2 linked regions of the Arthrobacter crystallopoietes genome follow. The protein of the gene in region 1 binds, or shares a complex with, the protein of each later gene. Links are inferred from orthologs where the notes say so. Each region holds a gene or a part of one and is shown on either strand. Other genes may lie near its edges. The genes, in order: hisH and hisF.

Region 1 (14,036 bases):
CGCAGAATCCTGAAAGCCTTGGCCGTGCTTTCGCGGCGTACCGAAAACTCCCCGGGAAGCTCTGCGGCTAGCCAGCGCTGAAGCGAATCGGATCCGAGATTCTTCTGGACGACTAACCAGGCGTTTCCCCCGGGCGCCAGTCGCGGCAGCCACAGCATGAGCAGGGAATGTAGCTCGCTCTTGCCGATCCGGATCGGCGGATTTGACCAGATCGCATCGAAGCGCAGTTCAGGGTCCACTTCTTCAGGCAGGCAAGCGCGGACGTTCGCCAACCCGAGGGTGCGGGCGTTGTCATTGGTCAAGGCGATGCACCGGGTATTGACATCGACGGCGGTCACCGCTGCCCCGGGCGACTTCAAGGCAAGAGTGAGAGCGATCGGTCCCCAGCCGCAGCCAATATCCAGAAGGTTCCCGCTTGCAGGTGGGGAGGGCACGTCGGCCAGGAGAACCGCCGTCCCTTTATCAATGCCGTCCGGACTGAAAATACCATTGGACGTCGTCAGCTGGCGGGACTGTCCGTCCAGCACCACGGTCAGAGGCTTGCGAATCTCGGGTTTTTCGGGCTCCGCACTGAAGTAATGATCTGTGGCCATAATCCGCCAGAGTAGTGGTCCGGGAGAGGAATGTGTATCTAGGCAGTCCTAAGGCGGGCCGAAGTGCTGGTATGGTAGCTGCATGTGGAATAAGTGATTGCGCCGTTGCGGCAGCCCCGGCCCGCAGCTAATCTTCTCTGCCGTTGAGCCCAGCTCCGAGGGAAGATGACGCACAGTCCATCCGGAAACGTAAGCCAGTTCCTTCTTTCTTGAACCTGTGGCGGTGTGTGCCGCAGTTTTCCGATCTTCATTAGCCGAAGCAAAAAGGCAGCGGCTCCCACCAGATTAAGTGCCGGCGGCCGTGCGCCGCCCTTTGTCAGGAGGATTTCTTGACCCCTCATCAACATAGACCGGCTGGCCCCTCGGTACCCGAGGCCGCTGAGGTCTACGATAGAACTACAGACTTTTCAAAGGAGAGCATGTCCACCACTAGCAACAGCCAGCCCTCGCCGGAACCGGAGCTGAGCCCGGAGGAAATCCAGGCGGTCATCGACCGGATTCTGGCCAAGGATACTGCGGCACGGACGAAGTCCGGCGGTGTCAGAGGCAGGGCACAGGCCATCTCGACGTTGGACGAGGAACACTCGGAATTCGACGGCGAGCAGCAGGACTTGGCCGAACGGCGCGCCTTGCGCCGTGTTGCAGGTCTTTCTACTGAACTCGAAGACGTTACCGAGGTCGAATACCGGCAGCTGCGGCTTGAGCGGGTCGTCCTTGCCGGTCTCTGGACTGAAGGTACCGCCGACGACGCCGACAATTCGTTGCGTGAGCTTGCGGCGTTGGCAGAGACCGCAGGTTCCGAGGTGCTTGACGGTGTGGTGCAGCGGCGGCTCAAGCCGGACCCCGGCACGTTCCTTGGATCTGGCAAGGCGCAGGAACTGCGGGACATTGTGATGAGCACCGGTGCGGATACCGTCATTGTGGACGGCGAACTTTCTCCGTCTCAGCGACGGGGCCTGGAAGACATCGTCAAGGTCAAGGTGATCGACCGTACCGCCCTGATCCTTGATATCTTCGCCCAGCATGCCAAGAGCCGCGAAGGCAAAGCGCAGGTGGAACTGGCCCAGCTCGAATACCTGCTTCCGAGATTGCGCGGCTGGGGCGAATCAATGTCCCGGCAGGCGGGTGGCCGGGTCGGTGCCGCCGGCGGCGGCATTGGTTCTCGCGGTCCGGGTGAAACTAAGATCGAGCTGGACCGCCGCCGGATTCGTACCCGCATGTCGAAGCTGCGCCGGGAAATCGCCGGGATGAAACCGGCGCGCGACACGAAGCGGGCCAATCGAAAACGAAATGCTGTTCCGTCCGTTGCCATAGTCGGCTACACGAATGCGGGCAAGTCGTCGTTGCTGAACCGTCTGACCAATGCGGGCGTCCTGGTGGAGAACGCGCTTTTCGCCACCCTCGATCCCACGGTGCGGAAGGCCGAAACCGCCGATGGTCTCGGTTATACCCTGGCTGACACCGTCGGCTTCGTCCGCTCGCTCCCTACTCAACTGGTCGAGGCATTCCGCTCGACCTTGGAAGAGGCTGCGGATGCGGATCTCATCCTGCACGTTGTCGACGCTTCCCATCCGGATCCCGAAGGACAGATTGCTGCTGTCCGGGAGGTGCTCACTGAAGTTGACGCGCGAAAGCTTCCGGAAATCGTAGTCCTGAACAAGGCGGATGCAGCCGACCCGTTTGTCGTCGAGCGTCTGCGCCAGCGTGAACCGCGGCACGTCGTGGTTTCGGCGCGTACAGGTCAAGGAATCCCGGAACTGCTTGAGGCCATCAGCGAGGGAATTCCACGTCCAACGGTGAAGCTTGAATTGTTGATTCCATATGACCGTGGCGAAGTGGTGAGCCGGCTACACAGTCCGGATGCGGAGATTCTCTCCGTCGAACATGTCGAAAACGGAACGAAGCTGGAAGTGAAGGTCCGTGAAGGGCTGGCTGCAGAGCTCGGACCCTTCCTCCATCGTGGTTGAGGCGTCGTTGAACGAGAAGGAAGCGTTGCGTCTGCTTGACGTTGCGGTGCGTGCCATGGGCGGGCAGAACCGCGCTGGGCAGCATGAGATGGCCGACCGCGTTGCTGAGGCGTTCAGTAATCATGAACATCTGCTTGTTCAAGCGGGGACGGGCACCGGCAAATCATTGGCGTATCTCATTCCCCTGATCGTCCATGCCCTTGAGAGCGAGAAGCCCGCGGTTGTTTCCACCGCGACGCTGGCCTTGCAATCCCAGATCGTCAAGCGCGACCTGCCGCGGCTGCTCGAGGCTATCTCGGACGAGCTGCCACGCCCGGTGGATGTAGCCCTCCTGAAGGGGCGCAACAATTACCTCTGCCGGCACAAACTGGCGGGCGGTTTCCCCGAGGAAGATGCTCCCGACGCTCTCTTCACTCTTGGCGAGGACGCTGTACCGCATCCTGCCCCGGCAACCGCTGGCCCGGCCTCCGGGCTAGGAAAAGAAGTGGTACGGCTGCGGGAATGGGCGGACGAGACTGACACAGGCGATCGGGATGAGATCGTCCCCGGCGTCAGCGATCGGGCGTGGCGACAGGTTTCAGTGAGTTCCATGGAGTGCCTCGGAGCGCAGAAGTGTCCGATGGCGGCAGAGTGTTTCAGCGAGCAAGCCCGCACGCGGGCCGGTGAAGCGGACGTGGTGATCACCAACCATGCACTGCTGGCTATCAATGCCTTTGAAGGCTTGTCGGTACTCCCGGAATACGACGTGGTAGTCATCGATGAAGCACATGAACTGCAGGACCGTGTCACCAGCGCGGTCGCTGGGCAGCTCTCGGTGGCGATGGTGCATACGGCGGCGTCGATGGCCCGCAAGCATACTGCGGCCAGCGTCGAATCGATCAACAGCGCAGCGAAGAGCCTCGAAATAGCCTTGGCCGCCACTGCCACGGGGCTGATGGCCTCTGGGCTGCGTGACGATCATGAGATGGCGCTGACGCAGTTGCGTGAGGCTTGCCGAGTCGCACTTTCCGACTCCAAATCGGACACATCGAACAGCGCGGACGGTGGGCGGCAGATGGCCCGCTCCAGGCTGATGGTTGTGCTGGAGGTATGCGACCGGATTCTCTCCGCGGCCCAGGCTCGGGAGGTCGTGTGGATTACCAGGCCCAGCAATTTCGGGTCCGGAACCGATTTCGGGTCAGAGGACGATACGCAGCCCGCAACGGTCAACGTGGCACCTCTGTCCGTGGCCTCACGGCTACGTGAAGGTTTGTTTGACGGCCATACTGTGGTTCTGACTTCGGCGACGTTGGCCATCGGCAACGCTTTCGATGCGGTGGCCGGATCGCTGGGACTGATGGGGGCCGGTGCACCGGCGTACTCAAGTGCAGACGTTGGAAGCCCGTTCGACTATCCGAAGCAGGGAGTGCTGTATGTGGCTTCGCATTTGCCGAAGCCTGAGCGCGGAACTAGCGCCGAACAGTTGGACGAGCTGGAGGCACTCCTGAAGGCTTCCGGAGGCGGGGCATTGGGGCTGTTCTCTTCCCGGCGGGCGGCCGAGGAAGCGGCCGCTGAAATGCGACGGCGGATCAATAGCGAAATCCTGTGCCAGGGCGAGTCATCGATCGCTGCCTTGGTCAAGCAGTTTGCGGCGGAGCCGGATACCTGCCTATTCGGGACGATGACCCTATGGCAGGGTGTGGACGTGCCCGGAGACGCCTGCAGGCTCGTCATCATCGATCGGATTCCGTTTCCCCGTCCGGATGACCCTCTCATGACAGCGAGGACCCGCTCGGTGGCGCAAGCCGGAGGCAACGGTTTTATGTCCGTCTCCGCTACCCACGCCGCAGTCCGCCTGGCTCAGGGGGCCGGACGCCTTATTCGCGCCGCGGGCGATCGTGGCATGGTCGCGGTGCTGGATTCCCGCTTGGCGAACGCCCGTTATGGCAGTTTTCTCCGGTCTGCATTGCCCCCATTCTGGTCAACTAAGGACCGGAGCGTGGCGCTGCAGATCTTGGAACGGCTCTCAGCCCGTCAGACGGGTTGACCGCCCTTCCCGCTATGCGAAGCCAATGATATTAGTGCGTGCTCATCGAGTCCGATGAGGCATGCACGGGTGGACCTACCGCCCCCACCCTGCAGGAAGGCCAAGTCTGTGGGTGATGGCACCACAGAACTCGTGACGCAGAAGGCGCCCGGCCCTCAGCTCCGGCCTGTCCAAAGAGATGGACATTATTGCAAGGGAACGTTAGCTGCAGCGCCGCAACTAGCGGGAAAGCCGTTCGCTGCCATGCTGGCGGGACGAGACCGCCTTGGCGACAAATAGCATCCGTCTACAAAGTACGCATCACTGAAACCACTTTGCCCATGACCGTTGCATGGTCGCCGAGGATCGGTTCGTATTGGGTGTTTTGTGGCAACAACCAAGTATGGCCGTCCCGCTGCCGAAATGTCTTCACAGTTGCCTCGTCGTTGAGGAGGGCTGCCACGATATCTCCGTTGTTGGCGCTTTGCTGCCTCCGCACGACAACCCAATCACCATCACAGATGGCTGCGTCAATCATGGAATCGCCGGAGACCTTAAGCATGAACAGTTCGCCATGGCCAACCAACTGTCTCGGAAGGGGCATAACATCTTCGATGACCTGATCCGCCAGGATGGGGCCGCCGGCGGCGATACGACCGACGAGGGGAACCATGGCTGTGTCCGACCCGCTGCCGAGATCTGAGACGGTGGAACCGTTGATACTTCTGACATTGTCTGCCTGTTCCACCCCGGCCATTCGGGCAGCGCCGTCCTCAATGACGAGCGGAGTCAGCACTTCCATGGCGCGGGGACGCTTGGGGTCACGGCGGATGTAGCCCATCTTTTCGAGTTGGATCAGCTGGTGCGTCACGCTGGACAGGCTTGCCAGTCCGACGGTGTCACCGATTTCCCTCATCGATGGCGGATAACCATTAGCACTTACAGACTCCTGGATGGTTTCAAGGATTTTCTTTTGGCGCGCAGTCAGGCCCTTGGGCTGCCCTGCAGCCCGAGTCGGCTTTGTCTGTTTGCTGTCTGATGTGGCAGCTGCTCTGGAAACGTTCTTCGACATGGCCCGGACTCCGGTTTCTCCGTCCGATCCGAGTCAGCAGTGCCGTGCCTGAATTCGAACCGGAATCTTATTTTGTCAGTGGCAGCTGATGCACTTCATGTACGGCCACCTTTGGTTTAACGCTAGGGGAGTCATGGTGGACTTTCAAACATTTGTTCTAGTGAGTCTCGACAATGTTCGATCATAGGTGCTAAAACTGTGGAAGAAGGATTCGAACGTAAATTCGAATAAGGAGATCTCGGACATAAACGTTCGCAGATCGGGAAAGGTGTCAACATGTCTGCACAGCTCGCACCGCAGTCGCCTGCCGTACCGCGCCATACTCAACCACTCCAGCTCACCCGTCGCGGCCGTCTGCTGTTGATCGGCCTTCCGCTCATCCTTTCGGCTGCTGCTTTGTTGACGCTGATCGGCTTCTTTACGGCTCCCGCAGTGGCCTCCACCAGTGGCGGTCTAGGAGCAGGCGAGACGATCACTGTGACGGTCGGCTCCGGGCAGACCTTGTGGGAACTCGCCAGTGCCGTTGCCCCTGAGCGGAATCCGCACGATGTGATCGCTGAGATTTCGCAATTGAACAACCTTCCGGACTCGATCGTGCACGCCGGACAGCAACTGCACGTACCCGTCAGCGGCGACGGCCAGCGGCCGTAATATGAGACCCTCCGGCTGGCCCGATTCCTGCCCCGGGCCGGCCGGAGCTTAAGCTTGATCGGTGAGTGACCAGCTAGAACGCCTGAATCGCCTGCCTCTTAGAGACAACCTCAGAGGCTTAGAACCCTACGGCGCACCCCAGCTACATGTGCCGGTGCTGCTGAATGTTAACGAGAACACCCATCCACTTCCCGATAGTGTTCACAAGGCCATTGCGGCCGCCGTCGAGGCGGCAGCAACGGGGTTGAACCGTTACCCGGACCGCGAATTTACACAACTGCGTCAAGCGTTGGCTCGTTACCTGGGCCATGGGCTAACGGAAGAAAACGTTTGGGCTGCCAATGGCTCGAACGAAGTCCTCCAGCAGATTCTGCAGGCTTTTGGAGGTCCAGGCCGACGCTTACTGAGCTTTCCTCCTACATATTCGATGTATCCGTTGCTCGCAAGCGGCACAGACACCGAATATGTCACCGGAGCTCGCTCCTCCGACTTCAGTTTGACGGCCGAGGCAGCCGCTCGGGCAGTCAGGGAATCAGCCGCCAATATCGTCATTCTCTGTTCGCCTAACAACCCGACCGGGACGGCTCTGGGCCTGGACGTTGTAGAAGCTGTGTACGAGGCCGGGGCCGAATACAACACCATGGTCATTGTGGACGAGGCATATGCCGAGTTTGCCCACACCGGCACCCCCAGCGCGCTGGAATTGCTGCAGGGCAGGGAGCGTCTGATCGTTTCGCGAACGATGAGCAAGGCGTTCGCTTTAGCGGGGGCACGCGTGGGCTATCTGGCCGCGGCGCCCGAAGTGACGGATGCCTTGCGTTTGGTCCGCCTGCCTTACCACCTGTCCGCCATCACCCAGGCAACTGCCGTTGCAGCCCTGGACCACGCGGATGCGCTGTTGGCCAACGTTGAAGACATTAAGGGCCAGCGTGACAGGATCGTGTCCGAACTCACGGATATGGGTCTGCGTCCCGCGCCCTCGGATTCGAACTTCGTATTCTTCGGGGGAGTAAGCAATCCGCACGCAGTGTGGCAGGGTTTGCTCGACGCCGGAGTGCTCATCCGTGACGTGGGGATTCCGGGCCATCTGCGGGTTACTGCCGGCACTGAGGCGGAGACCACGGCCTTCCTGAACCGCCTCCGCGAGCTTGTCTGAGCGATTTCTCCTAGACTGATATAAGAGGCGCACGTCTTCGTGGACAGCCAAATCGATTTTCTTCAAAGGACTCCAATGACCGTGGATATTGCCACCGGACGCACCGCGCGCCTTGAACGCACTACAAGTGAATCCTCCGTCCTGGTGGAACTGAACCTCGATGGCACGGGCCAATCCGATATCAGCACGACTGTGCCGTTCTATGACCACATGCTCACGGCGCTGGCGAAGCACTCGCTGATGGATCTGACAGTAAAGGCGTCCGGCGATACCCATATCGACGTCCACCACACTGTTGAAGACGTCGCCATTACCCTGGGGGAAGTCCTTAAAAGCGCCCTCGGCAACAAGGCCGGAATCAAGCGGTTCGGCGAGGCCACTGTTCCGCTTGATGAAGCCATTGCCAACGCCGTGGTGGACATTTCCGGACGTCCTTATCTGGTGCACGACGGGGAACCTGCCGGCCAGGAGTACCACCTGATTGGCGGTCACTTCACTGGCTCGCTGACGCGCCACGTCTTCGAGGCCGTCACCCTACATGCACAGATTTGCCTGCACATGCGGGTCTTGGGCGGAAGGGACCCTCACCACATCGTTGAGGCGCAGTTCAAGGCTTTTGCGCGGGCGTTACGGGCTGCTATCGAACCGGATCCGCGCGTGGAAGGTATTCCCTCCACGAAGGGGGCCTTGTGAAATCAGCCCCGAAAATCACCGTCCTCGACTATGGATCCGGCAACGTCCGGTCCGCGGTGCGGGCGCTTGAGCATGTCGGCGCGGAAGTAACGCTGAGCCATGCCTCCGAGGATGTTCTCAATGCGGATGGCCTGCTGGTTCCCGGCGTCGGCGCTTTCGCCGCTGTCATGGAGCAGCTGAAGAAGGTGGATGCGTTGCGCTGGATCGGGCGCCGCGTTGCCGGGGGCAGGCCGGTTCTTGGCATCTGCGTCGGCCTCCAGGTGTTGTTCGAGGAGGGTGTTGAACACGGCGTCAGTACCCCGGGCATGGGGGAGTGGCCAGGAACGGTGGAGCGTCTTGCTGCCGAAGTTGTACCGCACATGGGGTGGAACACTGTTGAGCCACCCGAAGGCAGTCGCCTGTTTGCCGGCATCGAGGATGAACGCTTCTATTTCGTCCACTCCTACGGAGTGCAGCGCTGGGATTTCGATGTGTCCCAGCCGGCCATGACCCCGCCGCAGGTGACCTGGTCCGAACACGGAGGAAGGTTCATCTCTGCTGTCGAAAACGGCCCTCTGTGCGCGACGCAGTTCCACCCGGAAAAGTCAGGCGATGCCGGAGCTGAGCTCCTGCGCAACTGGCTCCGGACGCTGGGCTAGACATGTGGAGCATCGTGCTCATGGGCGTTGCCGGACTGCTAATCGGCGGAGCCATATCCTTCCGCAGCCAGAAAGCCCCGAAGGCTATTGTCATCAGCTTCTGGGTCTTGGCCGGAATGTCACTGCTGGCCGCATACCTGCTCACGCTCGGCCCGTCCGAGTAGAACTTTCCAATCAACCCAGAAAGCAGACATACCGAATGACTACAGACAACGCCCCGATTCTGGAACTGCTACCCGCAGTGGATGTTGCCGACGGCCAGGCCGTCCGCCTCGTTCAGGGCGAAGCCGGCAGCGAAACCAGCTACGGCGACCCACTGGACGCTGCGATGGCTTGGCAGAACGACGGCGCTGAGTGGGTCCACCTGGTAGATCTGGACGCTGCCTTCGGCCGCGGTTCGAACTCCGAATTACTCCAACGCGTCGTCAAGGAACTCTCCATCAAGGTTGAGCTTTCGGGAGGCATCCGGGACGACGCCTCCTTGGAGCGGGCGCTGGAACTCGGGGCTGCCCGGGTGAATCTCGGCACAGCTGCGCTGGAGAACCCTGAATGGACGGCCCGGGCCATCGACCGATTCGGCGACGCAATCGCCGTCGGGCTAGATGTACGCGGCACGACTTTGGCAGCACGCGGGTGGACCAAGGAGGGCGGCGATCTGTGGGAGGTGCTGGCTCGTCTCGAGGATGCCGGTTGCGCACGTTATGTTGTTACCGACGTGACGAAAGACGGAACCCTCAAGGGCCCGAACATCGAACTGCTGCAGGAAGTTGCGGCGCGCACGGAAAAGCCGGTCGTTGCCTCCGGCGGAATTTCAAGTCTCGATGATCTGGTCGCACTGCGTGCACTGGTGCCGCAAGGTGTTGAAGGCGCGATTGTGGGTAAGGCACTTTACGCTGGTGCCTTTACCCTGCCGCAGGCCCTGGATACCGCCGGCCGTCGCTGACCGAAGTGGAAAAGCGTGAGCTTCCCGGACACATAGCAGCGGCGCTGGCGGGCGCCGGCGGCAACACCGACTCCGCCGGACAGTCCTGGGAAGGACGGGATCTGAGCGGCTCGGGCAATCCGCTGCATAATTTCGACCAGGACGACGGCACCGCCGACGCTGCTTACACCGAAGCATTATCCGCGCTCGTCCGCGGCACCGGTGGAGAAGTCGATGTTGTCCGTGCCCTGGCGACGGCGCGTGTCTTTGTGCCGATTGTCGCGCAGTTGGCAGAGGAAGAAGCCGGTGCTCACGGACTGTCTGCCGACAAACAGGCGGACATGGCGCTCGTGACTGTGCAGGCTCCGGATGGTCGGCGGGCGTTGCCCGTGTTTACTTCCATCGCCGCCCTGGAAGCCTGGCATCCGGAAGCGCGGCCTGTGGCCGTCTACGCCGCACGTGCGGCACTTTCCGCGGTCGCCGAGAAGGCGGAACTGCTCGTCGTTGATCCTGGTGCTGAACTCACTTTCGTTGTTCGCCGCCCGGGCATGTGGGCTCTGGCCAAACAGCAGGAATGGGTGCCGTCCTACAAAGACGAATGGTTGACCGGGATCGTGTCACAAGCAGTCGCGGTGGAGGCCGATATCAGCGGTGTCGGCTTGGCGCCTGGTGGAGGAATCGGGGCAAAAACCGCCGCCGGCCAGATTGTTGCCGGTGGCGGAGCCGGTCCTGAGCTGCGCCTCGTACTCAAGGTCCGTGAGGGGCTTGGGCGGACCGAACTGCAGGCCTTGGCAGCTCGTTTGCAGCGGAGGCTGGGCGGCGACCCGGACTTTATGGAGCGGGTGGACTCCCTGGAGATCAGCTTCACCCGATAATAAAAGTTCGACGCCGGAGCGAGGCTCCGGCGTCGAACTTGATATAGACGAGACAGGGTTAGCTGACCGGACCGGTGTACTTTTCGCCCGGGCCCTTGCCCGGTTCGTCCTGAATCGTTGATGCTTCGCGGAATGCCAGCTGCAGGGAACGCAGCCCATCCCGCAACGGACCGGCATGCTGACTGCCAATTTCCGGTGCGGCTGCGGTCACGAAGCCAGCCAAGGCCGTAATCAGTTTCCGCGCCTCGTCCAGGTCTTTTAGCTCTTCGGCATCGTCGCCGGCGGCCAGCCCGCATTTGACGGCCGCGGCGCTCATAAGGTGGACAGCGGCGGTGGTGATGACCTCTACCGCCGGAACTTCGGCGATGTCGCGCATCTGGGTCAGGACTTCCTGCTCCTGAGTGCTGGCCCCGGGGTCGGAACCCGCGGCGGATTCGAAACTGTGGCGGTGGTCTGTTTCTGGGGCAGGATTGCTATCTGGCGTGCTCATACTGGTAAGCTTGTCACAGACCGATTGATTCAAGTTATTTTCGTGCCCAAAAGCACACGGCATTACAGGCCGGTGGAAGTAACCCGAATCAATATGCAAGCGGAGACCTCTCCCACCTGTTGGCATGGATATTCCAGAGCTGCCGGGTTCCTGGTCGGCATGTTTATTGTCGCAGTCTTGTCGGACAGCGAGGATGAACAGGAAGCGCCCCTCATGCGGTGTCGTTTCGCAGCCGACGTTCGAGGCCTTCGATTGCGCGTGCAATAGGAGGCCTTCTTTTATTGCAGGCGGTACTCGTTACCTAAACAACAGGAGCAACACATTAGCGAGCCACGAATCAATGATCGGATCCGCGTCCCTGAGGTGCGGTTGGTAGGACCGGCTGGTGAACAAGTCGGTATTGTCCGTATTGAGGACGCCCTGCGTCTGGCCTCCGAGTCGGATCTGGATCTTGTTGAGGTCGCACCGCAGGCCAAGCCTCCGGTGTGCAAGCTCATGGATTTTGGCAAGTATAAGTACGAAGCTGCAGTCAAGGCCCGTGAAGCGCGCAAGAACCAGACGAATACGGTACTCAAGGAGATCCGTTTCCGACTGAAGATTGACAAGCACGACTACGAGACAAAGCGTGGACATGCTCTGCGTTTTCTCGGAGCCGGGGACAAGGTCAAGGCCATGATCCAGTTCCGTGGCCGTGAGCAGCAGCGTCCGGAGATGGGCATTCGCCTGCTCCAGAAGTTCGCTGATGATGTTGCCGAGGTCGGCGTGGTCGAATCCAGCCCTCGCATTGACGGCCGCAATATGGTGATGGTTATCGGCCCGCTTAAGAATAAGGCTGAGGCCAAGGCAGAAGCGCGTCGGGCAGCCCAGAAAGCCGAAGCAAAGGCAGCCAACGAAGCCAAAAAGGAGCGTGTAGACGTTTCCTCGGATCAGGCTCCGATGACCCAGAGCTTGGGCGATCTGCTGCCCGCAGAGCTGACCAAGGCCGCCGCGGAGCCGGCTCCCTCGGAGGCGCCGGCAGAAGCTGCACCTGTGCAGGAGACGCCCAAGGAAGAGGCGCAGGCTCCCGAAGCCGAGGCTCCAGCGCCGAAGGCTGCGCCGGCCCAGGCGGAGGCTCCGACAACGCCGGCTGAGGCTGAATCTCCAGCAGCGAAGGTTGCGCCGGCCGAGGCTGAAGCTCCGGCACCGCAGGAAGCGCCGGCTCAGTCGGAAGCTCCGGCACCGAAGCCCGCAGCTAAGGCGCCGACTCCGACTCCGGCTCCGATGCCGAAGCCAATGGCCAAGCCGAAACCAGCCGTGGCCAAGGCGCCTGCCAAACCTGCAGCACCCAAGCCTTCCGGCCGGAGCAGCTCCAAGAGCTGAACCACGCCGGGTTTCATCTGGTACCGGTTGCAGCTTGCATCCGGTGTCCGGCAGACATGTACACCGCCGGTACCCGAATCGGGTACCGCATGAACCGATGGCCGTATGGCCGGAGGAAGACGTAAGGAGAACGGCAGCTATGCCGAAGCAGAAGACCCACAGTGGCGCCAAGAAGCGCTTCAAGCTCACCGGTACTGGCAAGCTCAAGCGGCAGCAGGCTAACCGCCGTCACTACCTGGAGCACAAGGCTTCCACTCTCACGCGCCGTCTGGCCAGCGACAAGATCGTGGCTCCGGCTGATGTGAAGAACATCAAGAAGATGCTGGGCATCTAGCTCTTCCTTCTGATTCACGGCGCGATCGACTGGTCCGCCACATCTTTTCAACTAGCTCTCAAGCCTGAGGAACAACAACTCCGGCTTCTGGGTATCAACACTTAAGGAGTACGCACGTGGCACGTGTGAAGCGGGCGGTTAATGCCCATAAGAAGCGCCGGGTAATCCTGGAACGCGCAAAGGGATACCGCGGACAGCGGTCCCGTCTCTACCGCAAGGCCAAGGAACAGCTGCTGCACTCGTTCGTGTACAGCTATGGCGACCGCCGCAAGCGCAAGGGTGACTTCCGTCGTCTCTGGATCCAGCGCATCAACGCTGCCTCCCGCGCCAACGGCCTGACCTACAACCGCCTTATCCAGGGTCTGAAGGCCGCCGAGGTCCAGGTAGACCGCCGCATGCTTGCCGAGCTGGCTGTTTCGGATGCCAATGCCTTCGCTGCCCTGGTTCAGATCGCCAAGGACTCGCTCCCCGCTGACACCTCCGCTCCGGCTGCTGTTGAGGCAAAGCCGGCCGTGAAGAAGGCCGAAGCAGCCAAGGCTGCGAAGAAGGCTGAGACGGCGCCTGCAAAGGCCGAAAAGAGCGAAGCTGCTGCCGCTGAGAACACCGAAGCTCCCGCCGGCGCGGTTCTCGTTGTTGACGGTCAGCCTGCCCCCGAGGGATTCACCATCAAGGGCAACGCTGAGTCCAACAAGTACCACGTCCCGGGCTCCACCTGGTACGAGCAGACCGCTGCGCAGTACTGGTTTGACTCTGTCGCGTCCGCCAAGGCTGCCGGCTACGAGCCTGCAGGTGGCGAGGCACGCCAGAAGATCGCTGAGTAAGACTGCCGTTTCAAGCAGCATCTGTGGTGACGCTATAGTCGCTTTATGAGCACTACTGGGCGCCCGCAAGCCGTTATGTCGAACCCCCGAGCAGATCGGGTCAAAGACATAGCCAAGCTTGCCGGGCGCTCAGTGCGTTTAAAGCGCAGGCAGTTCCTGGCCGAAGGCCCGCAGGCCGTCCGCGAAGCCTTGGCTGCGCATCGTGCAGATGCAGTGCCCGGTGGAAGCGGCGTCGTAGTTGAAGTATTCGCCACCCAATCATGTCTCGAACGGCTGCCCGAATTGGTCGATCTCGCCGCCGGGGTCCCCCTAAGGTGCGCCACCGAAGAAGTTGTATCTGCCATGGCAGATACAGTCAGCCCGCAGGGCATCGTCGCCGTCTGCAATTTCCTGGACCGGCCCCTGAACGATGTATTGGCGGCAGGCCCGAAGCTGCTGGCCATCATGTGCCGTGTCCAGG
Region 2 (13,982 bases), 240 kb from region 1 along the record:
TCACGGGTTCGTACTTGGCGCGTCCGATGTCCGAAAGGTAGGAGTGTTCCGGACCGACGCCCGGGTAGTCCAGGCCCGCCGAGATGGAGTGGGACTCGATGGTCTGGCCGTCCTCATCCTGCATCAGGTAGGACCGGGCGCCGTGCAGCACTCCCGGACGGCCGAGTGTAATGGTGGCTGCATGGCGGTCAGTATCGACGCCCTCGCCTCCAGCTTCAAAACCGTACAGTTCCACCGAAGGATCATCCAGGAACCCGTGGAAAATGCCGATGGCGTTCGATCCGCCACCGATACAAGCGCAGACTGCGTCCGGAAGCCGGCCGGTCTGGGCGAGGATCTGCTCACGTGCCTCGTCGCCGATCACCTCATGGAAGTAGCGCACCAGCGCGGGGAACGGGTGGGCTCCGGCGGCAGTGCCCAGCAGATAGTGCGTGGTGTGCACGTTGGCAACCCAGTCACGCAGCGCCTCGTTGATGGCGTCCTTGAGCGTCTGGGAGCCGGCGGTGACAGGGACAACCGTGGCGCCGAGCAGTTCCATCCGGGCGACGTTCAATGCCTGGCGCCGGGTGTCTTCGGCACCCATGTAAACAACGCATTCGAGCCCGAGGAGGGCCGCCGCCGTCGCGCTTGCCACGCCGTGCTGTCCGGCGCCCGTCTCGGCAATGATGCGGGTCTTGCCCATCCGCTTGGCCAGCAGTGCCTGGCCCAGCACGTTGTTGATCTTGTGCGAGCCGGTATGGTTCAGGTCTTCGCGCTTCAGGAAGATCCGGGCGCCGCCGGCATGGGCCGAAAACCGCTTGGCTTCCGTCAACAGCGACGGCCTGCCTGAATAGTTCCGGTTCAGCTCCGCCACCTGGGCGATGAACTCCGGATCGGCCTTGGCCTTGTCGAACGTATCCTGCAGTTCATCAAGTGCGGCAATCAGGGATTCGGGCATCCAGCGCCCGCCGTAGTTGCCGAAGTAGGGACCGGGGGCGTGGCGGAGACTCCCGCCGGAAAGGAATGCATCCGCCGCGTCCGGCTTTTCGCCGGCGTCGGGCGTTTCGGGGCTCTGCGTCATAACCTGGCCGTCCTGTCTGTTTCGAACCTCTCGGGCGGACAGGCCCGGAACCTTGAGCACCGGGCCTGCCGCCGAGACGGTATTGCTTGTGTTAGCTGCCCTGGCCGCGGTCCGCGATTGCCCGGGCACCGGCTGCGGCGAAATCGGCGACGGCTTGCTCCGGTGCGTTGCCGATCACCAGTGCCTCGCCGACCAGCACAGCGTTGGCGCCGTTCGCCGCGTAGTCGGCAACGTCGTCGGCGTTGCGTACACCGGATTCGGCGATGATGACCGCCTCCGACGGAATCTTTTCGGCCAGTGAAGCGAAGATGGAACGGTCCACGTCCAGCGTCTTGAGATTGCGGACGTTCACACCGATGATCCGGGCACCGACGGCGACGGCACGTTCAATCTCCTCCGCCGTATGCGTTTCGACCAGAGCGTTCATGCCCAAACGGTGCGTGAGGTCCAGGAACGCGCGCAGCTGGGAATCTTCCAGCGCAGCGACGATGAGCAGGACTAGGTCCGCACCATGTGCCCGCGCTTCCCAGATCTGGTATTCGTCGACCGTGAAATCCTTGCGCAGGACCGGAATGTCAACGGCGTCGCGCACGGCATCCAGATCAGCGAGCGATCCGCCGAAGCGGCGCTGCTCGGTCAACACACTGATAACTGCCGCTCCGCCTTTTTCATAGCGGCGCGCCAAATCGGCCGGGTCTGTGATCTGTGCCAGGTCGCCCTTCGACGGGCTCTTGCGCTTGACCTCGGAAATCACCTTGAGTTCGGTCCGCGGGCTGGCCGGACCGCCGAGGGCCGCATAGGCGTCACGCGGCGCAGCCACGGCGGCCACGCGTTCCGTCAGCTGCTCCAGCGGAAGCTCCGCCCGACGGGCTTCAAGATCTTCCCTGACCCCAACGATGATGTCGTCGAGAACAGTCACTCTCAGTGACCGCTGTTCAGGAGCTTGGCGCCGTCCACGCCGTAGCCGGCCTTCTTCATGATCCAGCCAACGATCAGGCCGATGAACATGACAACAACGCCGCCCCAGAAAACCAGGTGCGAAGCCATGACGAAACCAATACCGGAGACAATGCTGCCGACGATCATGATCAGGACACAGGTCCAGGCAGCCGGGCTGTTTCCGTGGCCAATGACTTCGTCGTGGATGCTGGAAACGGCCTGCTCATTGGATGATTTCTCGGTGACGGTGGCGTGATTGCCCATTATCTAACTCCCTGAAGAAACGGTACTGACTATATTCTGCCATTGATTTTCGGCGGACCGGCCAGTATGACTTTAGGCCCGCCCGGTCCCTAGTCTGTGGGATCCGTGCCGCGGCTGAGCTGGTCCCAGCTGTCGATCTCGTCCACAGGACCGCCCCGGTCGGACGGCGAACCGTCCGCCTGTCGAGCGGTCGCGCTGGTGTACTTCCTACTGGCCTGCCAGCGGCGGCCGGCGAGCACCAGCCATACCGCGCATGCGGCCATCAGAAGACCCGCCACCAGCGCCAGTACGGGAAACAGCGTGGAAGTGATTTCCGCGGCCTGCCCGACCTGTCCGGTGGCCTCTCCAATGGCGGTTGAGGCCGCAGCCGCCGGATCCGCAATGACCTGGTAGCTGGAGAGTGCGATGCCGGCTCCAGCCAACGCCAGCAGCACGGCAATGACAATCCTGGCAATCCGCCCGGCGATGGATGCCGCCAGTGCCGCGGCCAGTCCTACCAAAGCCAGCGCCGTGACCGCGATGGCAGCCTCACTGCCGGCCACGCTGAGGTCCGGCGTCTGGACCGTGCTCTGCGGCAGTCTCACGTTGAGCCAGGTCTGGGTGGTGGCGCCGAAGGCAGCCAGCGAGGCCAGTATGGAGGCCATCACTACGGTGCTCTTGCGCTGCCAGCGCGACGGCGGCTTCATTTCGGTCCGCTCAGCCATCAGTTGCCTTCACCGGTCACGATGGCAGCCGGATCAGCGGCATGCAGCCGGGTGGCCAAGGTCACCGCCCGCAGCGGAGCCGCGGCCTTGTTCACAGATTCGATGGCTTCGGTGGCGGGATCCGAGTCCGCCACGATTCCGCCGCCCGACTGAACGTAGGCGCGGCCGTCGCGCAGCAGGGCGGAACGGATGGCAATAGCCATGTCCATGTCGCCGGCAAAGTCCAGATAGCCCACTACGCCGCCGTAGATGCCGCGCCGGTGCGGTTCGAGTTCGTCCAGCAGACGCAGGGCTCGCGGTTTCGGCGCGCCGGAGAGCGTGCCTGCCGGAAAAGTCGCGGCCAGCACGTCGTACGCGGACTTGTCGTGGGAGAGCCTGCCGACCACGGTGGAAACGAGGTGCATGATGTGGCTGAACTTCTCCACCTCCATGAACTGGCTGACATCCACGGTGCCCGGATCGCAGACCTTCGAGATATCGTTCCGCGCCAGGTCAACAAGCATCAGGTGCTCGGCACGCTCCTTCAGATCGGCGAGCAACTCCTCAGCGAGCTCCCGGTCCTGTTCCACGGTTTTGCCGCGCGGACGGGATCCGGCGATCGGATGCGTAATGACTTCGTCACCGGTCACCGTGACCAGTGCCTCGGGCGAAGACCCGACGATGGAGTACGCGTTGCCGTCGGCGTCTTCCAGGCTGAACAAGTACATATAGGGACTCGGATTAAGGTTGCGCAGCACCCGGTAGACGTCCAGCGCCGAGGCCGAACACTCCGTTTCAAACCGGCGTGAAATCACCACCTGGAAGACTTCGCCGTCGACAATCGCTTCCTTGCCCCGGTCCACAGCCGCCAGATATTGTTCCTCGGCCCAGCTGTGCGTGACGGAGTCCATCAGCTCATCGGTCGACAGCGCGCTGTTCTCCAGTACGGAAATCTGCTGGACCAGCGGTTCATTGAGCTGCGCGAGCATCCGGCGGACGCGCTCAACCGCGTCGCGCCAGGCATCGTCCGCCCGCTCGTCGCTGCCATCGAAATTGATGGCGTTGGCGATCAGGGTCACCGTGCCTTCGGCGTTGTCGTGGACTGCCATATCCGTGACCAGGCACATGGCCAGCTCCGGCAGCGGCAGGTCCTCCTCGGGCGGGCTCGTCAGCTTTTCCCAACGGCGCACTGCTTCCCAGCCCACGAAGCCCACGAGCCCGGACGTCAACGGTGGAAGCCCGTCAAAACGTTCGGTGCGAAGCGCCTCCACCGTCTGACGCAGCGCCTCGACCGGGTTGCCGTCCAGCGGCACACCGGCCGGCGGCTCCCCCAGCCAGTGCGCCTGGCCGTCCTTGCTGGTCAGCGTGGCCTTGGAGTGGGTTCCGATGAACGAGTAGCGGGACCAGACCCCGCCCACTGCTGCGGACTCAAGCAGGAACGTTCCTGACTGCCCGCCTCCGAGCTTGCGGTAAAGGGAGATGGGTGTCTGGTCATCAGCGAGCACCTTGAGGGAGACCGGGATAACCCGCCGGTCTCGGGCAAGGGAGCGGAACTCCTCCAGGGTGGGGCTGATGACACCAAGGTCCTGCATTACTTGTTTTCTTTCGCTAGCGGTTCTTCTTCGGCACGATTTCCAACAACGACGTCGACACCGCGCCCATCGAAGCAGGTCCTGGTGCCTGTGTGGCAGGCTGCGCCGACCTGGTCGACCTGGATCAGGAGGGCGTCGCCGTCGCAGTCGAGCGCCACGGACTTCACCCACTGCACGTGCCCGGACGTATCGCCCTTACGCCAATACTCCTGGCGTGACCGCGAATAGAACGTCACCCTTCCGGAGGAGAGCGTACGGCGCAGCGCCTCGTCATCCATCCAACCCAGCATGAGCACTTCGGAGGTGTCATGCTGCTGGATGATCGCGGCGACGAGGCCGGCTGCGTCACGTTTGAGCAGGTCTGCAACGCCGGAGGGCAGGGCTTCGCTGCCGGCGCCGGCCAAGGATACGTTCTGGGATTCAGGCTGGGAGGACATCCCTTCAAGTCTAGTGCTTCGGCAGTGGGCCGCACGCCGCCTTGCCACGAGGCCATACAACGTTATGGGCGGCCCAAAAATGGCTGCTTCATGCTAGGTTCAGGATTGATGCATTTCGTTGACCCGTCCCGTGAAGTTCTGGCCGAGACTCTGCTAGCAGCCGGCCCGGACTCCGCCACGCTCTGTGAAGGCTGGCGGACTGCCGAACTTGCCGCGCATCTGTATCTGCGGGAACACCGGTTGACGGCCCAGCTGGGCATGGCCTTCAAACCCTTGTCCAAGGTTTCAGACGAAGCCACCCGAAAGCTGGCAGACAAATCCCGCGGAACAGCGGGCTACAGCAAATTGGTCAAGGCCTTCCGCGCCGGCCCGCCCCGGCTCTCGCCGCTGAAGCTCAAATCGGTCGATGCCGCCGCAAACCTTATTGAGTATTTTGTCCACACCGAAGATGTCAGGCGCGCCACTACGCGGTGGGCCCCGCGCGCCTTGGATGAGGAATACTCCAATGCCTTGTGGGACGACCTGATCAAGCGCGCCGCCCTCCTGTACCGCGGAGTGGATCTGGGCATCGTGCTGGTGCGCCCCGACGGTCCCCGGCATGTCGCGAAGCGTGCTTCAGTGTCGGTAGCGATCGTCGGCGAGCCTGGCGAACTGCTTATGCACGCCCATGGCCGTACCCAGCACGCCCTCGTAACTTTCGAAGGCCAGCCGGACGCCGTCGCCTTGCTGCAGAGCGCCGAAATCGGTCCCTGACTCTGGCCCCGCGTCGGGTCAGCGGACCGGGTAGCCTGCGGCGCGGATAGCGTTCTTCACCTGGGCGATGGCATCGTCGGGTCCGAAATGGAACACGGACGCAGCCAATACGGCATCGGCACCGGCCGCCACGGCCGGCGGGAAATGCTCGGGCTTGCCGGCGCCGCCGGAGGCGATCAGCGGAACCTGCACCGCGGCACGCACCGTCCGGATCATCTCCAAGTCGAAGCCTTCTTTGGTGCCGTCGGCGTCGATGGAGTTAAGCAGGATCTCCCCCACCCCGCGGTCGGCGGCTTCCTTGGCCCACTGCACGGCATCAATACCCGTGCCTTGCCTGCCGCCGTGCGTCGTGACCTCGAAGCCGGAAGGCACCGAGGATTCAGCCGTCCGCCGGGCATCCAGCGACAGCACCAAAACCTGCGAACCGAAGTGGTTAGTAATCTCGTCGATGACCTCCGGGCGGACCACGGCTGCGGTGTTGATCGACGCCTTGTCGGCACCGAAGCGCAGCAGCCTGTCGACGTCGGCGACGCTGCGGACGCCCCCGCCGACCGTCAGCGGGATGAAAACTTCCTCCGCGGTGCGCGCAACGACGTCGAACGTCGTCTCGCGGTTACCGGAGGAGGCTGTCACATCGAGAAAGGTCAGTTCGTCGGCACCGGCACGGTCATAGCGGTGTGCCAGTTCGACCGGATCCCCGGCGTCGCGCAGGCCTTCGAAATTGACACCCTTGACTACCCTGCCGGCGTCGACGTCAAGGCAGGGAATGACGCGGATTGCTACAGACACTGGTACTTCCCCGATCAGATACGGCAGGCGTGAATGGTGCTGACCAGGATGGCGCGGGCGCCCAGGTCATACAGCTCATCCATGATCCGGTTGGTCTGCGTGCGGCTGACCATCGAGCGTACCGCGACCCACTCGGAGTCGCGCAGCGGGGAAACGGTGGGCGATTCCAGACCTGGCGTCAGGGCGGCAGCCTGCTCCACCAGTTCCTTGCGGATGTCGTAGTCCATCATCACGAACTCCCGGGCGACAATGACGCCGCGGAGCCTGCGGATCAGGACTTCCAGGCCCGTGGGAACTTCGCCCTTGCGGCCGATGAGTACGGCCTCGGAGCGGAGGATGGGTTCGCCGAAGATCTCCATGCCGGCGGCCTTGAGTGTGCTGCCGGTTTCCACCACATCCGCGATCGCGTCGGCGACCCCCAGGCGCACGGAGGACTCCACGGCTCCGTCCAGCCGGACAACCTTGGCATCCACGCCACGCTCGGTCAGGTAGCTTTGCAGCAGCCCGTCGTAGCTGGTGGCAAGGCGCCTGCCCTGCAACTGCTGCACGTTGGAGAATTCACCGACTGGGCCGGCGAACCGGAACGTTGAGACGGCGAAGCCAAGGCTCAGGAGCTCTTCGGCTTCCACCTGTGCATCGAGGAAAAGGTCGCGGCCGGTGATACCGACATCCAACGTGCCCTTGCCAACGTAGACGGCAATATCGCGCGGGCGGAGGAAGAAGAACTCGACGTCGTTGTCCGGATCCATCATGACCAGCTCACGGCTGTCACGACGCTGCCGGTAGCCGGCCTCGGTGAGCATTTCGGACGCGGCTTCGGACAGGGAACCTTTGTTGGGGACGGCTACGCGTAGCATGAAGATGACTTTCTGCAGAGGATCGGTTGGCCGTACGACGGCCGGTTTTGGGGAAACTGCCCCGGGCAGGCTTGGCGGAACACCTCTGGCGGCGTCCCGCTACAGATGCTTGTATACGTCTGCCAGGGTCAGGCCTTTGGCAATCATCAGGACCTGCAGGTGGTAGAGCAACTGGGAAATTTCTTCCGCCGCCGCTTCATCCGACTCGTACTCCGCAGCCATCCATACTTCAGCCGCCTCTTCCACAACCTTCTTCCCGATGCCATGGATACCTGAGTCCAATTCGGCTACGGTACCCGAGCCCTCCGGGCGCGTCTGCGCTTTCTCGCTCAGCTCGGCAAAAAGGGATTCGAAGGATTTCACGCTCCCAAGATTACGCCAGCACATGGCCCGGGCCGCAAACCGGCCCGGGCTATGTGACGAATCCCCTTGTCCGGAGGCGTTTAGACGCCGAGCTGGCGGAGGGTGGCGGCCGTGGCCAGGGCTGCTGTGACGGCCTCGTGGCCCTTGTCCTCGTTCGAGCCCTCAAGCCCGGCCCGGTCGAGGCCCTGCTGCTCCGTATCGCACGTCAGGACGCCGAATCCCACGGGTGTCCCGGTATTGACACTGACGTCGGTCAGCCCCTCGGTGGCTGCCTGGCAGACGTACTCAAAGTGCGGGGTTCCACCACGAATAACGACGCCGAGGGCCACCACTGCGTCATAGTGCGGTGCCAGCCGCGCAGCTGCCACCGGCAACTCGAAGCTGCCGGGAACTCTAACCAGCGCAGGCTCGGCGATACCGGCTTCCTTGGCGGCCCGCAGGGCGCCGTCGATCAGGCCGTCCATGATCTGCGTGTGCCAGCTGGCGGCGACGATGGCCAGTTTCAGCTCGCCGGCATTGCCGTTCAGTTCGGCGACGTCGATAATCGGTGCTCCGTGTCCGCTCATGTTTTACTCTCTGCTTTCTGTGAATGTTCGTACCCTGCCGGGATTGGCGGCGGGTTCATCTTCAGTACTGGGAAGGTGCCGCTGTTATCAGCTTTGGTGGACCGGGTGGTCTTCAAGCAAGGCCAGCCGATGGTCCATCCGATCCCGTTTGGTCTGCAAATACCGCAGGTTCTGCTCCCGGGATGGCACTTCGGAGGAGATCATTTCCACGACGCCGATGCCATAGCCGGAGAGCGTGCTGCTCTTGGCCGGGTTGTTGCTCAGGAGCCGGATGTTGTCCAGCCCCATGGCATGCAGGATCGACGCCGCGGCCGAATAGTCGCGCGCATCCACCGGCAGGCCCAGTTGTTCATTGGCCTCCACGGTGTCGGCGCCGTCCTCCTGCAGGGCGTACGCGCGGATCTTGTTTGCCAGTCCGATACCGCGGCCCTCTTGGCCACGCAGATACAGCACCGTGCCGCCCTGTTCAGCGATCAAAGCCAAGGCCTGGTCCAACTGCTCACCGCAGTCGCAGCGGAAGGAGGCAAAGACATCCCCTGTCAGGCATTCCGAATGCAGCCGAACCAGCGGAGCCGTGTCGGGGCGGACCGGCGAAGTGATGCTCAGGTGCTCCACCCCGGTAGCACTGTCCGTCCAGGCCCGGGCCGTGAAATAGCCGAAAGCCGTCGGCAACTGGACGGCGGGACCGCCGGTCACCTGGGCAATAGAGGCCGGCGGAACCGACACCGGGGCCGGCGTTGGGTCGTTTCTGGTGGTCACTGGTGCGCCTCCTGTCCGGCGGGTTCACGTGTCTGGAGGGACTGCGTACTTTGTGGGCTTGGTCCTTCGGCCGCGATGAACTGGACAAGGTCCTCGATGGATACCAGCGGGCAGCCGTGCTCATTGGCAAAGTCGCGCAGCGCGGGCAGCCGCATCATTTCCCCGTCATCGTGTACGAGCTCTGCGATCACGCCTACCGGCGACCGGCCACCAAGCCGGCAGAGATCGACAGCAGCTTCGGTGTGCCCCCGGCGCGCTAGGACGCCACCGTCGACAGCCCGGAGCGGGAAGATATGGCCCGGCCTGTTCAGCTGGCTGGCAGTACTCAATTCAGATGCCAGCACCTGTGCCGTTCGTGCACGGTCGGTGGAGCTGATGCCGGTGGTAACTCCGGTGGCGGCATCGCAGGAAACGGTGTAGGCGGTGCCCTTCGCGTCCTGGTTGACTTCTACCATCGGCGGAAGGCCTAGCTCATCAGCGCGGCTGCCGGTCATCGGAACACAGATCACTCCCGAGGTGTACCTGACGGTCCAGCCCATTAAGGCAGGCGTGGAGGCGTCGGCCGCGAAAATGATGTCCCCTTCGTTTTCGCGGTCTTCATCGTCGACCACCACAACCGGCCGGCCGGCGGCGATGGCACTGATTGCTTGCTCGATGGCGTCGAGCCGGATCCGAGGTTCCACTGCCGCGCTCATGAGTGCGCTCCAGCTACGTGGCGGGCTGCAGCCTTGTCCGCTTGGGAGAAGGCGAGCAATCGCTCGGCGTACTTGGCAAGCACATCTACTTCGAGGTTGACCTTGTCGCCGGTGGCTTTGGCGCCCAGATTCGTTTCGGCCAGCGTGGTGGGAATCAGCCCCACCTCGAAATACGCGTCCTCTGCGTCGACCGGGCTGACCGTGGTCACTGTCAGCGAGACACCGTCGATCGCGATCGATCCCTTTTCGGCGATGTAACGGGCGAGCTGGAAAGGGACGCTGAAACGCAACCGCTCCCAGTCGCCCATATTTTCGCGTTCCAGCAATGCGCCGACACCGTCCACGTGTCCCTGGACCACATGGCCATCCATACGTCCCCCGGCTGGAACGCACCGCTCGAGGTTGACGCTGGTGCCGGCTTTGAGCTCACCTGTGGTGGTCCGGGTCAGCGTCTCCCCCATAACGTCGACGCTGACAACGCCCGGCTTTGATTCCACCGCGGTCAGGCAAACGCCATTGACGGCCAGGGAGCCGCCGAGTTCAAGATCCGCGATCGCTTCCCCAGCCTTGATGGTCAGGACAGCGCTGTCCTTCGCCGGGTTCAGGACCAACGATTCCACGCTGCCCTGCTCGGTGATGATTCCGGTAAACATTAGAGGCCTTTCCTGCCGCTTGGGATGCCGTGCGGCATCGGTTCCAGATGAAGGCGCAGATCTGCGCCAAGATTTGAGGTGCGGCCGCCGCCGCTGTTATCCCAACGCCACTGAGAGGCCTCAGCCAGCGTCCGGATGCCTAAGTCGCCGGTGGACCGGGTTCCATCGCCCAGGAGCATGGGCGCCAGATAGAGGACCAGTTCGTCGACGAGATCCGCTTGCAGGTAGGCTCCCGCCACGGCTGCACCGCCTTCGACCATGGCGTGACCGACTCCGCGCTCCGCCAGCTCGCGGAGCACCTCGGCCGGATCATGCGTTCGCAGCTGCATGAACCTGCCGTCGTCCCCACGGATGGCGGAGTCTTCCGGAACGTCGCGCAGCCCCATCACCACTCGCAGCGGCTGGGACTTCGTTGCCGCGCCCGATTCGTCCCGTGCAGTCAGCCGCGGATTGTCTGCCAGGACTGTTCCGGTGCCGGCGATGATCGCGCCCACACGGCTGCGGATGCCGTGGCTGTCCTGCCGCGACTCCGCGGAGGTTATCCACTGGCTTGTTCCGTCCGGCGCTGCGATCAGCCCATCAAGCGTCTGGGCAATATGCATGGTGGTGAACGGACGGTTTTCCGATTTGGCCCGGAACCACCTGTGGTTCAACTCAAGCGCCCGCTCCTGAAGCAGACCGCTGCGTACGCCGATGCCGGCGTTGCGGAGCACATCTCCCCCTCCCGTGGCCTCCGGCGTGGGGTCCGCAGCTGCATAGATGACGTTGCCGATGCCTGCGTCGACGATGGCTGCCGCGCACGGCCCCGTGCGGCCCTGGTGATTGCAGGGTTCAAGGGTCACCACCATGGTGCAGTCGGAAAGATCCTGCTGCTGGGATATCCGGTGGCGAAGATTGGCCAGCGCGTCGATCTCCGCGTGCGGCGAGCCGGCACCGCTGTGGTACCCGATACTGAGCACTTCACCGGTGGCGTCGAGAACTGCCGCGCCGACCAAAGGATTGGCGCCGCGGAATCCGAGCTTGGCGGTGTCCAGTGCGAGCTCCATCGCCCGGTTTTCCGCGGGCGAGAATCCCTGGCTGCTCATGATCGACCCCCCGTGCCGACGCGGACATCCGGCAGAAGGGTTTCAACCTCGGGCTTGGACCGATCCTTGGCCCGCCACCAGACAAAGAACCCGATCAGGGTGAACACGCCGTAGAAGAGGTACATGAAGGCGGACGCGTAGTAGCCGGCGCTGAACAGCAGCGGGACTCCCACGATGTCGACCGCCACCCAGATCAGCCAGAACTCCACCCAGCCGCGTGCCATGCCGTAGGTGGCAAGCAGCGATCCCATAAACGTCCAAGCGTCCGCCCAGACTGGTTCGTATGAACCGAGGGCGGCGAAGAGCGGAGTCAGAGCGACGGTGCCCAGGATCAGACCTGCCACCAAGCCGATCCGGGCTCTGCCGGATGCCCATTGTGGGGTTACCGCGTGGCCCGCGCCGTCTTGCTTGCTCTGGCGCCAGCGCTGCCAGCCGTAGACGGCCACTGCGATAAACATGATTTGGCGGCCGGCCTGGCCGAGCAGGTTCGCAGTATTGGCTGAGCCGAAAAGCGACCCGAGAAAAACCGTCAGCAGCAGGGCATTGCCGATGATGCCGACGGGCCAGGCCCATACCTTGCGGCGCATGCCGCCAAGGGCGCTGAGGAGGCCGAAGATGTTCCCTACGACTTCGCGCAGCAGTAGTGAACTGCCCGCGACGGGAATCTGAGCTTCAAAGAGCCACCGCAGAAAATCCATGTCGTTCCTTTCCGAAAGCCGCGGCGGCTCCGGGGTAACGACAGTGCGGTAGGTTCAGGCAGTGGACGTGGTTCCGCACGGAACCTACGCACCGCTGGCTGTTCTGCCAACTGCACGTGCTTCTCCCATCCAGACTTTAACTGTCGGTACCGGAATTTCACCGGCTCAACCGTTGCCCTGAATTCCTTGCGGAATCCGTGGCGACGGGTCGCGGACTATAACCGCCGGTTCGGACTTACACCGACCCCGGAGCACGTTGTTTGTGGTTGTTATTCTGCCACAACCTGCATCGCAGGCCTCATATTCCTGTCATGTCGTGTAATACATGACACATCAAGCTGTTTCGGCGGATTTACGCAAGGCGGAGATGGCGGCATCCGGATCCTCGGCACCATATACGGCCGACCCCGCGACGAAGACGTTCGCTCCCGCTTCCGCTGCCCTCTGAATGGTTTCTTCGGTCACGCCCCCGTCCACCTGAATCGCCACGGGCAGGCCCGAACCAGCTATTGCCGAGGCTGCCCTGCGGATCTTGGGAAGTGTGACATCAAGGAAGGCTTGTCCACCGAATCCGGGTTCCACGGTCATGATCAGCAGCATGTCCATTTCGGGGAGCAGATCAAGGTAGGGCTCGACGGCGGTGCCGGGCTTCAGCGCCATGCCAGCCTTGGCTCCCCGCTTGCGCAGCTCACGGGCCAGGCGGACGGGAGCGGCTGCGGCCTCGACATGGAAGGTCACCGAGTCAAGACCTGCGTCCGCATAGGCAGGCGCCCAGCGGTCCGGGTCCGCAATCATCAGGTGCGCATCCAACGGAAGCCTGCTGATCTCCTGGATCCGCTCCACCACGGGCAGCCCGATAGTCAGGTTCGGCACGAAGTGATTGTCCATGACGTCAACATGCACGGCGTCGGCGGAGCTGATCTTCCTCAGCTCCGCCTCCAGATTGACGAAATCAGCGGACAAAATACTTGGGTGTATGCAGCACTGTGCCATCTGGATCCTTACTTTGCGTTTCCGGCTGGATTGTCTGAGGTCTTCTTGCGCAGCAAGCCCAGGAACATTGCGTCTGTTCCGTGGATATGCGGCCACAACTGGGCCGTCGATCCTTCCGTCTGTGCATGGCCCGCCTGAAGATTTCCCGACAGGCTGACTGCATCCAGCGCCGACGCTGAATCCAGCAGCTCAATGTCAGGATGGCGGCGCAGCGCATCAGTGACCACAGCGGTGGTTTCGGCTGGGTGCGGCGAACAGGTGACGTACGCTACGAGCCCGCCAGGCTTCACTGCAGCCAAGGCTGAATCAAGCAGTTCGCGCTGCAAAGGCGCCAGCTGGGCAACGTCGGACGGCTTGCGCCGCCAGCGTGACTCGGGCCGGCGCCGCAGAGCACCCAGGCCGGTGCAGGGAGCGTCTACGAGGATCCGGTCGAACCCTTCAGGCTGCAGCTGGCCAAGGTCGCGGCCGTCCCCGGTCCGGACTTCCCAGACCTCACGGTCGACGGGCCGCAGAGACTGCCGTACCAGCTCGGCCCGGTGCTCGGCCGGTTCGTTGGCCAGCAGGGTCGCGGACTTCTTGGCGGCCAGGGCAGCCAGCAGTGCGGCTTTGCCTCCGGGTCCGGCACAAAGGTCCAGCCAGCGCTCGGGACCCGAGGTCAGAGTCTGGGCTTCGGCCAGTGCGCGGGCGACGAGCTGGGAGCCGGCATCCTGAACTCTCGTTGTTCCCGTCCGGACGGATTCCAGGCGTCCCACGTCGCCTCCGGAGAACAGCGCTGAATCCTGTACCAGGGAGCCCG

The links.
Region 2: the proteins of hisH (region 1) and hisF are in contact, whole or in part, in a crystal structure (PDB 6RU0), measured with the Thermotoga maritima proteins. The link is inferred for Arthrobacter crystallopoietes from one-to-one orthologs. Residues at the interface, in WP_004080484.1 of Thermotoga maritima: Asn15, Arg18, Arg22, Arg117, Leu118, Pro119, His120, Met121, Gly122, Trp123, Asn124, Asn134, Gly135, Tyr136, Tyr138, Val140, Tyr158, Glu180, Lys181, Ser182, Ser183, Lys184, Ile185; in WP_004080486.1 of Thermotoga maritima: Met1, Leu2, Ala3, Arg5, Ser40, Glu41, Asp45, Glu46, Ala70, Glu71, Ile73, Asp74, Ile75, Pro76, Phe77, Asp98, Lys99, Ser122, Gln123, Glu161, Thr195, Leu196, Asn247, Arg249, Glu251.

Annotation. Positions count from the first base shown.
Region 1 is NZ_CP018863.1:3,617,224-3,631,259, forward strand. What follows is about bases 7,066-9,954. They hold hisH (imidazole glycerol phosphate synthase subunit HisH), read left to right. Parts: upstream 7,066-8,133; coding sequence 8,134-8,775; downstream 8,776-9,954. Other genes in these bases: AC20117_RS16775 (histidinol-phosphate transaminase), read left to right, coding at 7,066-7,444; hisB (imidazoleglycerol-phosphate dehydratase HisB), read left to right, coding at 7,520-8,137; AC20117_RS23560 (CG2302 family histidine operon protein), read left to right, coding at 8,796-8,939; priA (bifunctional 1-(5-phosphoribosyl)-5-((5-phosphoribosylamino)methylideneamino)imidazole-4-carboxamide isomerase/phosphoribosylanthranilate isomerase PriA), read left to right, coding at 8,975-9,718; AC20117_RS16795 (SseB family protein), read left to right, coding at 9,724-9,954. Also shown: AC20117_RS16750 (class I SAM-dependent methyltransferase), read right to left, coding at 1-593; GTPase HflX, read left to right, coding at 1,013-2,560; AC20117_RS16760 (ATP-dependent DNA helicase), read left to right, coding at 2,514-4,586; transcriptional repressor LexA, read right to left, coding at 4,873-5,637; AC20117_RS16770 (LysM peptidoglycan-binding domain-containing protein), read left to right, coding at 5,914-6,288; more of AC20117_RS16775, read left to right, coding at 6,350-7,065; more of AC20117_RS16795, read left to right, coding at 9,955-10,572; AC20117_RS16800 (DUF1844 domain-containing protein), read right to left, coding at 10,631-11,062; infC (translation initiation factor IF-3), read left to right, coding at 11,426-12,421; rpmI (50S ribosomal protein L35), read left to right, coding at 12,561-12,755; rplT (50S ribosomal protein L20, sunset domain variant), read left to right, coding at 12,872-13,576; AC20117_RS16820 (TrmH family RNA methyltransferase), read left to right, coding at 13,622-14,036. UniProt on the Escherichia coli protein: IGPS catalyzes the conversion of PRFAR and glutamine to IGP, AICAR and glutamate. The HisH subunit catalyzes the hydrolysis of glutamine to glutamate and ammonia as part of the synthesis of IGP and AICAR.
Region 2 is NZ_CP018863.1:3,853,790-3,867,771, reverse strand. What follows is about bases 4,633-7,467. They hold hisF (imidazole glycerol phosphate synthase subunit HisF), read right to left. Parts: upstream 6,518-7,467; coding sequence 5,747-6,517; downstream 4,633-5,746. Other genes in these bases: hisG (ATP phosphoribosyltransferase), read right to left, coding at 6,532-7,374; AC20117_RS17810 (TIGR03085 family metal-binding protein), read left to right, coding at 5,084-5,728; hisI (phosphoribosyl-AMP cyclohydrolase), read right to left, coding at 4,633-4,975. Also shown: trpB (tryptophan synthase subunit beta), read right to left, coding at 1-1,060; indole-3-glycerol phosphate synthase TrpC, read right to left, coding at 1,152-1,979; AC20117_RS17830 (HGxxPAAW family protein), read right to left, coding at 1,982-2,263; AC20117_RS17825 (Trp biosynthesis-associated membrane protein), read right to left, coding at 2,353-2,967; AC20117_RS17820 (anthranilate synthase component I), read right to left, coding at 2,967-4,538; more of hisI, read right to left, coding at 4,538-4,632; AC20117_RS17795 (phosphoribosyl-ATP diphosphatase), read right to left, coding at 7,474-7,737; ribH (6,7-dimethyl-8-ribityllumazine synthase), read right to left, coding at 7,818-8,303; ribA (GTP cyclohydrolase II), read right to left, coding at 8,391-9,029; ribB (3,4-dihydroxy-2-butanone-4-phosphate synthase), read right to left, coding at 9,059-9,757; AC20117_RS17775 (riboflavin synthase), read right to left, coding at 9,754-10,410; bifunctional diaminohydroxyphosphoribosylaminopyrimidine deaminase/5-amino-6-(5-phosphoribosylamino)uracil reductase RibD, read right to left, coding at 10,410-11,495; nicotinamide riboside transporter PnuC, read right to left, coding at 11,492-12,193; rpe (ribulose-phosphate 3-epimerase), read right to left, coding at 12,527-13,186; AC20117_RS17755 (RsmB/NOP family class I SAM-dependent RNA methyltransferase), read right to left, coding at 13,195-13,982.